2 regions of the Paenibacillus wuxiensis genome follow, and region 1 is predicted to be linked to the other one. Evidence: predicted binding sites of a transcription regulator. Region 1 holds the regulator's gene; the other holds the start of a gene.
What was found. Region 1 encodes NrdR, which represses ribonucleotide reductase genes. Its sites were predicted from a motif close to AACACNATATATNGTGTT; they were not measured.

Region 1 (7,274 bases):
GCTGAGAGACAGCGGCAACGCTGTTAACCCTTATAACCCGAACTAGATAATACTAGCGTGGGGAAGTGTAGTCGACTGATTGATATAAGCTGCGGCTTCGTCATGTTCGTCATTGCATGAAGCCATGTTATACCCTTGTATCCTCAAGCGTAACTGCACCGACTCACGGTGCAGTTTTTTTGTTGTCTGCTGGCCACATATTGATTCGTCAGGGAGGATATAAGTTATGAGTCAGTTATCTTGCGGTACGAGCCGCATCGTTGGTTGTCGATTTTCCATCTATCCGATGAGCAATCGCTTCGTTGAACTTATTTTGGGAGCGTTGCGAGACACAGACATGTCCAAGGTATGGTGCCATACCGATGATGTCAGCACCTGGGTTCGTGGGCGCAGTGAACATGTATTCGATGTCGTTCAGTCAATCTTTTTACATAGCGCGGCAAGTGGAGAGCATGTTGCGCTGAATGCTACCTTCTCTGTTGGCTGTCCAGGTGACACACAAGGAGATGCCTTCATGAATACGGACGAAATTCGAATGAATGCGGAACAAGCGATTCCTCTTAAGGTCGCTGCTCATTTTGCGCTCTACCCGCTTGGAACGGCAGATTACATGGATACGATCTATGAAATCATTGGCCTTGCTAAGGAAGAAGGCACTTTCGATGAGAGCGCTCATTATGCAAGCCGCTTAGAAGGAGATGCACAGCGAGTATTTGCTACACTTGAGAACGCGTTTAATCGGGCGAGAAAATCAGACAAGTCCCATGTGGTGATGACAACTACGATGTCAGCAAACAGCCCTTCCACAAGGTAGCAGCTGAAGATAAAGAATTTCCAAAATGCAAGCTACAAACCCAACGGACTCATCCGATCATCGTTTTAAGAAAAGAGGAATGTTCATGAATTCGCGAAACAGCCAATGGAAATTACAAGATATCGTCGTTCTCAGTTCATTATCTGTCGTGTTTGCCGTCATTTATCTGCTCTTCTTGCAAATAGGCAATGTGCTTGTTGGCTTTATGGGGCCGATGGGATATGAAGTCATCTTCGGCATTTGGTTTATCGTATCGATCATCGCCACCTATATTATCCGCAAACCGGGGGCTGCCGTCATTTCAGAGACAGTCGCTGGACTGGTTGAGGTATTAATCGGCAACGCTGTAGGGCCTATTTTGATTGTATCCGCCCTTATTCAAGGTTTAGGCGCCGAAGCCGTATTTGCCGCTACAAGATATCGGAATTATTCAACCAAAGTGCTCATGCTGGCTGGGGTGGGCTCCGCTGTATTCAGCTTCGCGTGGGGGTATTTCCGCAGCGGTTATGCGGCCTACTCTGTTGGTCTCATCCTCGCGATGTTCATCGTTCGCTGTATAAGCGGTGCACTCATTTCAGGTCTGCTTGGCAAATGGATTGCGGACGCCTTGACCAATACAGGAGTTCTTAGAAGTTTCCCAATTGCAAAGGGGCAGCGGTAACATGGCAAGCCCAGCGCTTCTCAATTCCAAGCACCCAGCACAATCGACCTTACAACGTGACGCCGAGCATGGAGCTCTTATTGCACTGGAAGCCACTGATCTGACACTCGCCTTCGAGACCGAAGGCGAGCCCGTCTTATCCAACATCAATGTCACCCTGCATGAGGGAGAAACCGTGCTGCTGTTAGGCCCAAGCGGATGCGGCAAGAGCTCGCTAGCCTTTTGCCTTGCCGGGCTGTATCCACATGCAATAGATAGTCTCGTCGATGGCAGTGTCCATTTGTATGGCAAGCCAATTGAACAGTACGATTCCGGTGCAGCGGCCCAGCATATCGGAATTGTATTTCAAGATTTCGAAAGTCAGTTCTGTATGCTGCGTGTAGAAGAAGAAATAGCCTTTTGCCTAGAAAATCGGGATTGCCCTCGAACTGAGATGGAATCCATGATTCAAGAGGTCTTAGAAAAAGTAGGATTGCTCGCATGGCGTCATGCGTATGTCCACGAGCTGTCGGGAGGCATGAAGCAGAAGCTGGCCCTCGCCTGCGCTTTAGCCCATCGCGTGCACATGCTTGTATTGGATGAGCCCACCTCGAATCTCGATCCGTATACAAGACATCAATTTGCTGTACTCATTTCAGAACTGGCACGCAGGGAAGGGATGGCTCTGCTCATCATTGAGCATCAATTGGACGATTGGATCGGCATGACGGATCGCCTGCTCGTGATGGATGAGGATGGAGCCCTCGTCTTTGACGGTCTTCCTGTCTCCTACTTCAAGCATCATGCAGCTGAAGCCAAGTCACGCGGTATCTGGCTTCCGCAAGCGCTGGAACTGCAGCAATTCATCCGTGAGTGGTTTAATCGCAGCAACAGTAGCGATAGCAGCAACGATGACGATAGTAGTAACATTTTCGATTTCAGCAATTATGATGAGCAGTCCGTTCATCAGCGTCTCGAGTCCGCAGAACCCGCACTAACCGACGAGGATCTGCTGAACCTGCTGCTGTCGCTCCCTAAATTAGCACAGCAGGATGTGATGCGCATCCTAACATCAGCTCAATCGAACGGTTCCCCACGAAAGCCTGAGGAAGTCTTGCAAGCGAACAACCTTGTCTATCGGCGTAAAGGGAGAGTAATCCTCGATCACGTGTCCCTTACTCTGCATTCAGGGGAATGGGTAGCACTTGTTGGTCCAAACGGAGCTGGGAAATCTACCCTCGCCTCCCTCTTATCTGGATTGACACAGCCGGATGAAGGTCAAATCATTCTGAATGGCATGCCTCTTCATCGATATGCAGAGCGGGAGCTGAGAGCCTTCATCGGATATGTATTCCAGAATCCAGAGCATCAGTTCATTACTGATACCGTGTTCGATGAACTTGCATTCGGGATGCGCTTGCAGCTTCTGAGCGAAGAAGAAGTACAGCAGCATGTCGGAGAAGCCTTGACACGCTTCCGCTTGAACAAGGTTGCCAATGCCAATCCCTTCTCCATCAGCCAAGGACAGAAGCGAAGACTTAGTGTCGCTTCCGTTCTTACCGACAGCCAACAGCTATTGTTATGCGATGAGCCGACATATGGACAAGATTCTTATACATCCAAGCAGCTGATGGACACCCTGCAAGCACGAACCCAAGCAGGCGCAACTGTCCTGATGATCACGCATGATATGGAGTGGGTTCAGAACTATGCCGACCGAATTATTGTGCTAGATGAAGGTTGCATACAGTTTGACGGCAGCCCTTCCAAGCTGTGGAAGGAGCACCCTGAGCTCGTGGAGAAGTGTCATCTGCGTATGCCGATGAACTTCGCGGTGACATTTCGCTTACTTGCACAGACGACAGGTATCGAAGGAGGAGATCATCCTGATACTCCGTGATTGGAATCCAAGCATTAAGGGGCTTGCGATCATTATAGCGGTTATTATGCTGTCGTTGACGTTCGATCCGGTTACACCGCTTGCAGCACTTGTCTACATCGTTCTATTTACATTCCTATTAGGGAACATATCATGGCGTAAATGGCTGCTTAGCTTCTGCCCCTTCCTCATTATGGGCATCGGCTACGTGTGGACGGCTCTCGTCTTCCCGCGTTCTGCCGATCCCGCTTCAAGTGCCATTCTATGGCAGTGGGGGTCGTTCATCATTACGGAGGCCACGTTCCAGCAGGCAATATCACTCGGACTCAGAGTGCTTATCTTCTCCGCCTTGTCGCTCATCTTCATCTTGACGACAGATCCTGTTCGCTTCATGCTGAGCCTGATGCAGCAATGCAAGCTGTCGCCCAAGTGGGCATACGGTATTCTGGCAGGCTATCGCTTCCTCCCCTTCTTCAAGGAAGAACTGCGCATCATACAGGATGCCCACCGCATGCGAGGCATAGAACGGGAGCGTGGCTGGAAGAGCAAGCTGCGGGCATGGAAGCGTTATGCAATTCCACTGCTCGCTTCAGCTATCCGCAAGTCGGAGCGTGTAGCTGCCGCCATGATATCGAAGGGATTCACAGGCCGACGTGGAAGAGCTTATTATGTGAAGCTTCGAGTTACATGGAAGGATTGGGCCTTACTCTTCCTTCTGCTAGGCGGAATCGCGTTATGCTACTACGTATCCTGGAAACTCGGGTTCGTACAATGGTATCAAGGACAATTGTGACACATATGACACCCTTTTCGTACATCCTGCATAACATATCTAAGCACATTGTGTGTTCCGCTATTATGCGAAAAGGAGGTCTTTCTATGCCTAAAAAAATCACGCCTAAGAAGATTACGTCTAAGACGTTATCCCCCCATTACTCCAAAAGTGTAAAGTTCTTGAAAAAATTCGTAAAGATAAAGGCCAAAAACGGTAACATATATACAGGCACCATCGTGAAAGTAGATAAAAAGAGAGTGTACTTAAAGGTCAACTCCGTAAAGCATGCGGGAAAAGTACACACTTCATTTTTCCCTTTCATCTTGCCGTTGGTGCTCTTCGATCTCCTTGCTATCGTGCTGCTTGATACCCGTAGAAGAATTATTTTTTAACGTCTATTCTCCCTCAAATGTTTGAGGGAGTTTTTATTTGCACGAAAAACTCACTAACTATATCAAGATAGCGCTCTGGCTCCTCAAATCGGGGAAAATGCCCGCTACGATGGAAAGTCGTCTGCAATGTGGATCTGCACCTATCCATCAATCCACACTTGATTGCTCGATAAAATACAAAGAACCCCTCAAACAGTTTACTGCTTGAGGGGTTTTCCGAGCTTGTTTAAACTATTTATCTGGATGTTCGCCAAGGGCGTTCTTCGACAGAAGATGATTCAGTTCCTTCATAAACATGCTGATATCCTTGAACTGACGATAGACCGATGCGAACCGCACATAAGCAACTTCATCTACTGGATAGAGCTGCTCCATGACGAAATCACCGATGACACGGCTGTCTACCTCCGCATGGGCGGTATCTCGCAGCTGCTTCTCGACCTCCGAAGCAATCATCTCCAGCCGTTCCACAGATACGGGACGCTTCTCACAGGCACGAATAAGTCCGCGCAGCATCTTATCCCTACTGAACTCTTCCCTGCTTCCATCCTTCTTAATAACGATGAGCGGAGTCTCCTCCACCATCTCGAATGTAGTAAAGCGTCTGCTACACAGCTCGCACTCCCGCCTGCGGCGAATAGACTTATTGTCGTTCGCTGGACGAGAATCAAGTACCTTTGTTCCTAAGTGGTCACAATAAGGACACTTCATTTTCGTTCCTCCGTTCTACTCTTGATGTTTATCACAATTCACTTTTTAAAAAGTTACCAGTGGTTACCTGTAATGATCTTTGAAAGAATGCACACAATACAATTACCAACCGCAAGGAGGTGAATCAAATGAGCCAAAACAATCGTTCCAGCAACAACTTGGTCGTACCTCAAGCGACAGCAGCTCTTGAACAAATGAAGTTCGAGATCGCACAAGAGTTGGGCATTGCCATCCCATCTGACGGATACTATGGCAACATGGCAACTCGTGACACGGGTTCTATCGGTGGTTACATCACGAAGCGCCTTGTCCAAATCGCTGAACAATCTCTTGCAGGTCAATACAAATAATGACGGAAGAAGCGTCGGACATCATGCGCGATAACGGTATCGGCTTGTCCGATGCTTCTTCTTCGTTCTACTTCATTTTCGGGTAGATGTTTTTATACTTATCATAATAATGGATAACACGCTGTACGTACAACTTTGTTTCCCCATATGGGATTTGCTGCTTGGCTGTGTCATAGCGTCCGTCCCATACTTTGTTGCGAATCCATTTGTTCACATTGCCAGGACCCGCGTTGTAAGCGGCGATCGCCGCTATCCAATTCTCATTGAATTGCTTATGCAGCGATTTTAGATACCATGTGCCAATAAGAATATTCGGGTCGGCCGTATTTTTCAATTCGTCCAAAGACCAACGATTATTCATCTTCAGCTGCTCCATCGCCCATGTAGCCGTTTCCGGCATCAGCTGCATGACTCCAATCGCTCCCTTACGAGATTCGCGCCCCGCTTGGAAGTTCGTCTCCACTCGAATGATAGCAGCCACAAGCAGAGGATCTACATCATATTGAGCTGCATATTTGCGAATCTCGGCTTCATATGCAATCGGGTACATCCATCTCCCCAGCCATTGCGACTGAACGAACAGCAAGAACAGCATGCCCAAAAACAACAGCAATAGCACTCTCTTTTTGCGGAGCATTTTCATCATACGATTCATGGCAAGCCTTTCTCCGACCAGAAATGGTCGAGCTGCTTGATCGTATCTTCCAGCGAACCGCTATTGTCGATAATAATGTCCGCCAGCTCTCGCTTTTTCTCCATACTCCACTGAGCATTCAGCCTCTGTTCAGCTTCGCGCTCGCTCCAACCGTCCCGTTCCATTAGACGCTGTAATTGAACACTTTTTGGAACATACACTACCAATATCGAATCGAACATCTCGCTTAGACCTGACTCATACAGGAGCGGAATATCAACGACAACAAGACGTTCTGGATAGTCCATCTCATATTGATGCATTTGACGCTGGATTTCCTTCCGGATAGCCGGGTGGGTGATGCTTTCTAACGCTTTGCGACTTGTCTCATCTGCAAAGACAACCTCCCCTAATCGCTTCCGATTGAGCGTTCCGTCCGCAAGCAGCATGTCCGATCCGAAATGCACCGCAATTTGTTCCAACACGGGACTGCCAGGGAGAACGACTTCCCTGGCAATCTTATCAGCATCAACCAGCAGAGCGCCTCGCTCCACTAGTAATCGGGAGACGGTGCTCTTGCCGGAAGCGATGCCTCCGGTTAACCCGATGTTCATGCCTTCACCTCATTCTATAATAATGCCGCTTACGTCAGCAGCTTAATAATCCCCATTATAATTAGCATCAGGCCTGGCACAAATGACAACTTCCCAATCCATCGCGCGCCTGCGAATGCAATCCCAATATGAATGCCGAATCGCAGAAATATGCCGCTGAATAAGGCGATAACAATCGCGGTCATGAGTGCAGGATAGCCTAACAGCGCAGCCCCTATACCCGCTCCAAATGCATCCAACGACAACGCGACTCCAAGCCATGCAGCCTCTACTGCACTAATGGTGCCTGAACGATCCATGTCCGCAGCGCTTGGAGTCTTCAATATTTGAATGACAACGCCAAGGCTCTTCAATTGAATGTGCACCACTTGCCGCGGCTCATCCCCCATCGGAATAGATGGAACTGAAGAGGATTGAACAACTGCTGATACATGCATCTGATCTGCTGCCGCATGTTCACTGCTT
Region 2 (7,274 bases), on a different contig from region 1:
ACATCGGCAGCGCTTCGAGCACTTTGCCGTCCTTCGCCTGCTTCATAATGACGCTCCCGCCGGATTGCTTCCATACCTTCTCCTTGAAAGTCAACACAAGCTTGGAATCCACACGGACGTCCCGTTGCCCGATCGCTGGCGATACCGTATCCAACTGAGGCGCTCCAGTATCAGCTGCTGTCGTGAACGTCCACTCCGTAGGGTCATAAATACCCAGGAACTCAGAGCTGCCAGACTTGAACGTACCGAAATCAGCTTGAACCCGATAGGAAGTCCCAGACTCCAACGACTTGGATAGCGTAATCGTTGCTTTTTTCTTCGTATCATCGAGCCGAACTTGGCTGCCGTCTACTGCAACATCTTCTACCTTATCGCCATTTTTCTTTCTTACGGTGATGTTCCCGCTTCCTTTTTCCACTTCACTAGTAAATGTAAGAATAAGTTCAGTTCCGACATTGACATCCGTCGCTCCAGCAGCTGGAGACATGGATGCCACCTTAATTGTTTTCAAGCCCTCTATTTTATCTTTCACTGAGTCTTTAAGCACTGTGCTTGAGTCTGTCTGCGGCAATGCCATTGCGGCATTCGCAGAAAGTTCCATCGCTAAAGCAATGGTGAGCAATATCGCAAGTGTTCGTTTCACGTAGAACTCTCCTCCCTTAATTCCCCGTTCGTTCCCCAGGACGCAGCTTCGCATAGTTTCACGAATAAAATATACGGCGTCCATCCTTAATTACCGCCGTATCCAATTCTTTAAACGCGCCGAACAACATATTTGTTGTTCATAATTGCGAAACTTTCTGAAAAATAGGTCTTAAGTAGGATATTCCGTTCCCGTGATTTCCCTCCACTACCGATAAATGCTCACACTGTCTTTCTTCGGATTTGATAGGCTACAATATGCTGACAGATTACTTTTACGACTGCAAAGAAAGGAACCGCAAGGATTAGCCCCACAACTCCAGCAATCTCCCCGCCCACTAGCAGGGCGAAAATGATCGTCAACGGATGCATATGAAGCGTCTTGCCCACGATCTGTGGAGAAATAATATTCCCCTCTACAATTTGGCAGATGGTATTTACAGAAATGACAAAAATAACCATTTTGAGCGATACCGTCGCTGCGAAGATAAGTGCGGGAGCAGCACCGAAGTATGGCCCGAGATAAGGAATAATATTGAACACGGCTACACATAACGCAAGCAGGAGCGCATAGGGCATGCCAATTATCCAATAGCCGATATATGCAAGCACACCGATAATAAGGCATACGAGAAATTGACCCCGGACGTAGCTTCCTAGTGCAGCATCAATTTCTCTAAATAGCATCACCGTATGCTTGCGATGCGAACGCGGCACATAAGCTATTACCGCCCTCTCGAATACGTCAAAATCTTTCAATATGTAGAAAATGAGGAATGGTACGATAAGCGCAATGAATAGCAAATTAATGGCGGCCCCAATATTCTCCATAAAGTCCGATATCGCTTTGCCTATACGCTCCTCTAGAGCATAAATGGAGTCATTTAATCCGGAACGTACAGATGACGGCATCGTCTTGCTAACCCCGTCCATCATCTGTTCCGCCTTCGCATTTAGGTGGGGCATCTGATTGTTAAGCTCAGCAAGCTGCTTCACCAGCATGGGGATGATATTGACTAAAATCACGGTAACTACCGCAATAAACACTGCATAAATAAGCAGCACTGCCATCGTTCGCGGCACTTTCCGCTCATTGAGCAGGATTACGATCGGATTTAACACATAGGCAATGATCATGGCCACGAAGAAGGGGGCAAGCACGGCCTTGAGGAAGCCGTATACATGCCCGATAAGAGGTTTCATCATAAATAGAAAATAGAGGATGATAAGACCAAGCAGACAATAGATAGCCATTACAAAAAGACGGTTCTTCCAAAAACGCTCCACTGTATTACACACTCCGTTCATGTACGCTTGTGATGTAGAATGCTTGCAATACAGTAAAGTATGTGTAGCCTAGAGAGAAATTAATCCAACTGGTATCCCTTCCTCCATCCGCCATATGCGCTGATTGTCACTGCCGCGGAAGGGAAGTCCTGGACAACGGCGCTCCGCTATGAACGGACCATCAACCAATACATCCACACAGCGAAGCAGCTCTTGCTGGTCAGCTGTTCCTCTTTCAAGCAGCTGCTCCACCGTATATCCCGTATATACCCATATATGTCGACCCGACTGACGCAGTAGCCGGGTCAATTCCTTCACTTCCTTTGCTTGCATGAACGGTTCTCCACCGGACAGTGTGACATCCGTAAGCGGATTGGACAGCAACTCGGCTGCCACCTCCGCTACACTCATTTCCGTGCCGTTCATCATGTTCCACGATTGCGGGTTATGACACCCCTCGCACTGATGGGGGCAGCCGCTGAAGAACACAACTGTACGCAGCCCTTCGCCGTCAACGACACTGTCATGCAAAATAGATAGAACACGCATACTCATCGATGCTTCACCCGCTCCGTCTCTTCCTTCCGCTTCGCAGAGTTCCACTTGTCCATATCCCCTACCAAATAACCGGTAATGCGGCGAATGCGCTCAATCTGCGAACCTGAGCTTCCACACATCGGACAGCTATCTTCAATCGTATCTTGATGGCCGCATGTACGACAGCGATCAACAGGATGATTAAGAGAACCATACCCAATCCCGCTCATCGCCATTGCACGCACGATACGGTCAAGTGCCTGTGGGTTGGCTTTCGCGCTTCCATCCAGCTCAACATACGTGATATGCCCGGCATTGCACAGCTCATGGAACGGCCCTTCGATTTGAATCTTGTCGATTGCTTTCAACGAGTAATAGACGGGTACATGAAACGAGTTGGTGTAATATTTCCGATCCGTAATTCCTTGTCTCACTCCAAAATCATCTCGATCCCGGCTCGTAAATTTACCCGATAGACCTTCAGCCGGCGTCGCGATTAAGGAGAAATTAAGACCTGTCGCTTCAATCGCCTCATCCATTCGCATACGCATATGAGACACGATGCGCATGCCTAGCTTGCGTGCATCCTCAGACTGGCCATGATGGGAACCAACAAGCGCTACAAGCGCCTCAGCAAGTCCAATAAAGCCAACACTAAGTGTCCCCTGCTTCAGGATATCTCCCAGCTCATCCTCGGGTTGCAAGTCCTCGCTTCCGCGCCATACCCCTTGCTTCATAAGAAAAGCAAAGTCACGCACCTGCTTCTTCGATTGATAGTCGAATCGCTCCCTCAACTGCTTCACTGTCAAGGACAGAAGTGAGTCCAATCGGCCAAAGAAATCATCCACACTGGACGACATCATAGCAAGGCGAACAAGATTCAAAGAGGTAAATGACAAGTTCCCTCTGCCGATCGCCGTTTCGTCCCCGTTCACATTGCCCATTACGCGCGTTCTGCAGCCCATGTAGCATGCCTCGCTCTCGGGTGTGCCGTTATCGTACTGCGCATTGAACGGAGCATCGAGAAAGGCAAAGTTAGGGAACAGCCGCTGCGCTGTCGTTTGCAAGGCAAGCTGGTACAGATCATAATTCGGATCAGCAGGATCGAAGTTGACGCCTTTCTTCACTTTGAATATTTGAATCGGGAAGATAGGTGTTTCTCCTCTGCCGAGACCAGCCTGCGTTGCGAGAAGAAACTGTTTAATCAGCATTCTCCCCTCCACAGAGGTGTCCGTGCCATAGTTCAATGAAATGAACGGTACCTGCCCGCCGCCTCTAGAATGCATCGAGTTCGCATTATGAATGAATGCCTCGCAAGCCTGATATACGTCACGCTCCGTTAGTCTCCACGCCTCTGTCTCTAGATCGAAGTCTGCTTGCAGCGGCAGTGATTCCATATAGCGAATATGGCGATTGAATGTCTTGCGCACATAAGGGGCCACATCATAATCGAACATCGGATACGCCTGTCCGCCATGCTGCTGGTTTTGGTTCGCCTGCAATATAATCGATGCCAGCGCAAGCGCGCTCTTAATATCCTGCGGCTCGCGCATATATCCATGACCTGTGTTGAACCCCTGCTTCAACATCTTGCCCAGAGGAATCTGGCAGCACGTTGTCGTACCGGAAGCATAGAAATCAAGATCATGTGGATACATCAAGTTCTGCTCCACTGCATCTCTTACGTCTGCAGACAGCAGATGTTGAACCGCATACCAGCGTGCGCTTTCGCTAGCGATCTTCCCCATCATACCCATTGGCGATCTTCCATCTACATTCGCATTTTCCTGCATCAGATCCTGATTGCCACCGTCAACAATCTCATGCAGCGATGCCGTCAGCCGCTCTGTGCTGGTCCGTTTGCTCCGATCCCATACTGCGTTCGTCCGTTTCATGGATACCATCGTCATATCAACTCATTCCTTTCTCTTTATGTACCATCATTTTCAGTGCAATTTGTCTATGTTAACTATATCTAGTGTTGTTATTTGAAAATGAGCACAATATGCATTATGAACGAACTCTTTTTCTCACAATATGAGATTCATCACGGACAAATGGCCGACCATGCAAAAAGCGCCCGCAATCGCCTCTACAAGGCGATTACGAGCGCTCATGTTCCATATGGTGGATATTTCTGCCTGACCCTTACGATGAAGCCTGCGCCTCTGGGAACGAAGGTGCAGCAAATTCATCACCAAAAAACAAGTCATCCAGAGAGCTTAATGTGCCATCCTCTTCGACCTGGTAAACAGACATCTTGTCACCGTTCACCGTCAGCTCTATATAACATCCCCAGCAATAAAATTGGTGGGAACCAATTTTCCCGATATCTTTGGAATTGCAATTCGGGCATCGCAACATCGTATTCACCATTCCGTCCATTGACTAATTTGTTCGTACCGTTCAGGTTATCCGCCATCCTCGAAGATGATAACATCTGATCCCCATTTCAAGCGGCTTGTCCCATCTATCCGCCGTCTGCCTTCCAACAAGTCAGACAGCAAACCGTCTGAAATTTCCAGACCTGTTACTTGGTTACCCATATTTGGCTGAAAATAAACATCGGCGACCCATCCTAATTGCGATCCTTCACTTGTCATGACAGGCAAATCCTTCAACGCTCCATTCCCTGTCAAGAAAGCCCTCTCTATATGGATAGCCTCCGTATGCCGGATGGCTGTATCATTCGCGATCATTATTGCATCCTCACCACAAGCCGTTACCTCTTCCCAGCTCACAGAAGGAGGTGGTGATCCCTTGCGGGAACGACCTTCAAGCTCTATATGTGTGATAGTCCAATCATTCGATATGCGGATATCCTTTACCTTGGTCAACCGCTTCCCCGTCTCGATTCCGTATACGGGAAGGCCGATTAGTTCCAACAGCTTCATATCGGGGCCCCCTCTTCAGCTAACGGCATTCACTTCAAAATGCAGGACGTTCCTCATCAGAATCAGGGAGATTCTCATTTCACGTACGTCCCCGGCCAACATGCCGCGTTATCTTCAAACGCCCCTCCTTTCACGCTGTGACAGTTCCCTTACTGTCTAGTACGAACACGTGATACGATGGTTGCAATTTGTTGCGCAGCGCAAGCAGCCTCTTCCCTAGTATTGCCCAAACCGAAGCTGAATCGTACAGCCGTTCTCTTGCGCTCATCTGGTAAATCCATAGCCTCTAGCACATGCGACAATTCAAGCGAGCCTGATGTGCAGGCAGATCCGCTCGATGCCATAATTCCCGCCAAGTCCAAATTCATCAGCATTGTCTCCGTAGGCACATCCAAGAAACTGACATTCAATATATGAGGCAAATGCTCAGTAGGATGGCCATTCATGACCACTCGATCGCCGAGAACTGCTGACAACTCTGTCCACAGCGTGCTGCGCACCTGCGCTAGTTCCTCCAGCTTCGCTGGAAGTGAGCCATTCGCTATCTCCATTGCCTTCGCCATTCCGGCAATCCCTGCTGCATTCTCCGTCCCTGCTCTGCGCTTGCGTTCTTGGCTTCCACCATACAGCAGAGGATCCCAGTGAACACCTGCGCGAGCATAGAGAACGCCTACTCCCTTGGGGCCATTAATCTTATGGGCAGAGAAACTGGCGAAGTCAACCGGCAAAGCGCGCAGTTCGAGCTTCAAATGGCCGAGCACCTGAACAGCATCCGTATGCATCAGAATGCCACGCTCACGTGCCAAGCGGCCAATTTCTTCTATCGGCTGAAGCGTGCCCACCTCGTTGTTGCCATACATGACACTAATGAGACAAGTATGCGGGCGCAGTGCAGCTTCAATTGCCTCAACCGATACTCGACCCATCTGATCCGGCGCAACATAAGTAACCTCGAAGCCCAACTGCTCCAAGCGCTCGCATGCATGCAGCACTGCATGATGCTCCAATTGAGTCGTCACGATATGCGGCTTGCGTGCGGATGCATCGCCACTGCTACCTTGTTGAGCAGCAGTTTCTGACGATTGCTGCAGCCAGGCAGACCATGCTGCACCGAAGATGGCAGCATTATCCCCTTCCGTTCCTCCACTCGTGAAGACAAGCTCCTGCGGCTGGCAGCCCAACTGGGCGGCAATATGATCGCGAGCTTGATTCAAGGCGAGCTTCGCTTCACGTCCGAACGCATGAACGCTGGAAGCGTTTCCGAACACTTGATGCATACTGTCGGTCATGGCTTGAAGTACGTCCGGATGAAGCGGAGTTGTCGCTGCATGGTCAAAATAGATGCGTTCCATTGTATTCCCTCGTTTCTGCTAATCCGTATGACAAATAACAATATCAAACTTCTCTCTCAAGATAAGTGGTCGTCAACCTATAGCTTGCTGTCCATCCATCGTCTAAATATAGAACATGTAGCTGTCCTGGCTTCCCACGTCCTTAAAGTTAACCAGATCGGCAAGAGTCGTGGAATCAAGCACCTGCGCAATGCTGTCCCGGATACGCAGCCACAAGTCACGCTTAGCCGGATCATCCTCTTCCGTGAAGTCGACTGGGGAGATTGGCCCTTCCAGCACGCGAATAATTTCACCTGCTGTAATATGTTCAGGAACGCCTGCCAGTATATAGCCGCCGTATGCGCCGCGAATACTCTTAACCAATCCAGCATTGCGTAGCGGCGCAATCAGCTGCTCCAAATAATGCTCGGACAGTTGGTTCTTCTCTGCAATACTCTTTAGCGACGTTGGGCCTTCTCCACAGCTCTTTGCCAGCTCCATCATAATCGTCAGGCCATAACGGCCTTTCGTTGAAATTTTCATATTATACACCTCATAGTTTTATTATCGTATAAATCCAATG

Region 2: the regulator NrdR is predicted to act here: its motif matches at 4,432-4,449, upstream of ABN764_RS16735 (anaerobic ribonucleoside triphosphate reductase).

Annotation. Positions count from the first base shown of each region.
Region 1 is NZ_JBEFZI010000011.1:141,834-149,107, forward strand. It holds TPP riboswitch at 1-81, shown strand, start outside; gene ABN764_RS24105 (YkoF family thiamine/hydroxymethylpyrimidine-binding protein) at 227-814, shown strand; gene ABN764_RS24110 (ECF transporter S component) at 900-1,475, shown strand; gene ABN764_RS24115 (ABC transporter ATP-binding protein) at 1,477-3,354, shown strand; gene ABN764_RS24120 (energy-coupling factor transporter transmembrane component T family protein) at 3,341-4,126, shown strand; gene ABN764_RS24125 (hypothetical protein) at 4,213-4,500, shown strand; gene nrdR (transcriptional regulator NrdR) at 4,732-5,211, opposite strand; gene ABN764_RS24135 (alpha/beta-type small acid-soluble spore protein) at 5,340-5,561, shown strand; gene ABN764_RS24140 (lytic transglycosylase domain-containing protein) at 5,629-6,216, opposite strand; gene coaE (dephospho-CoA kinase) at 6,213-6,809, opposite strand; gene ABN764_RS24150 (MntP/YtaF family protein) at 6,839-7,274, opposite strand, start outside.
Region 2 is NZ_JBEFZI010000007.1:48,173-55,446, reverse strand. It holds gene ABN764_RS16750 (SwmB domain-containing protein) at 1-643, opposite strand, end outside; gene ABN764_RS16745 (AI-2E family transporter) at 865-1,929, opposite strand; gene nrdG (anaerobic ribonucleoside-triphosphate reductase activating protein) at 1,999-2,478, opposite strand; gene ABN764_RS16735 (anaerobic ribonucleoside triphosphate reductase) at 2,481-4,370, opposite strand; gene ABN764_RS16730 (YrzR-like zinc ribbon domain) at 4,615-4,830, opposite strand; gene ABN764_RS16725 (PRC-barrel domain-containing protein) at 4,878-5,360, opposite strand; gene ABN764_RS16720 (cysteine desulfurase family protein) at 5,510-6,712, opposite strand; gene cymR (cysteine metabolism transcriptional regulator CymR) at 6,815-7,234, opposite strand.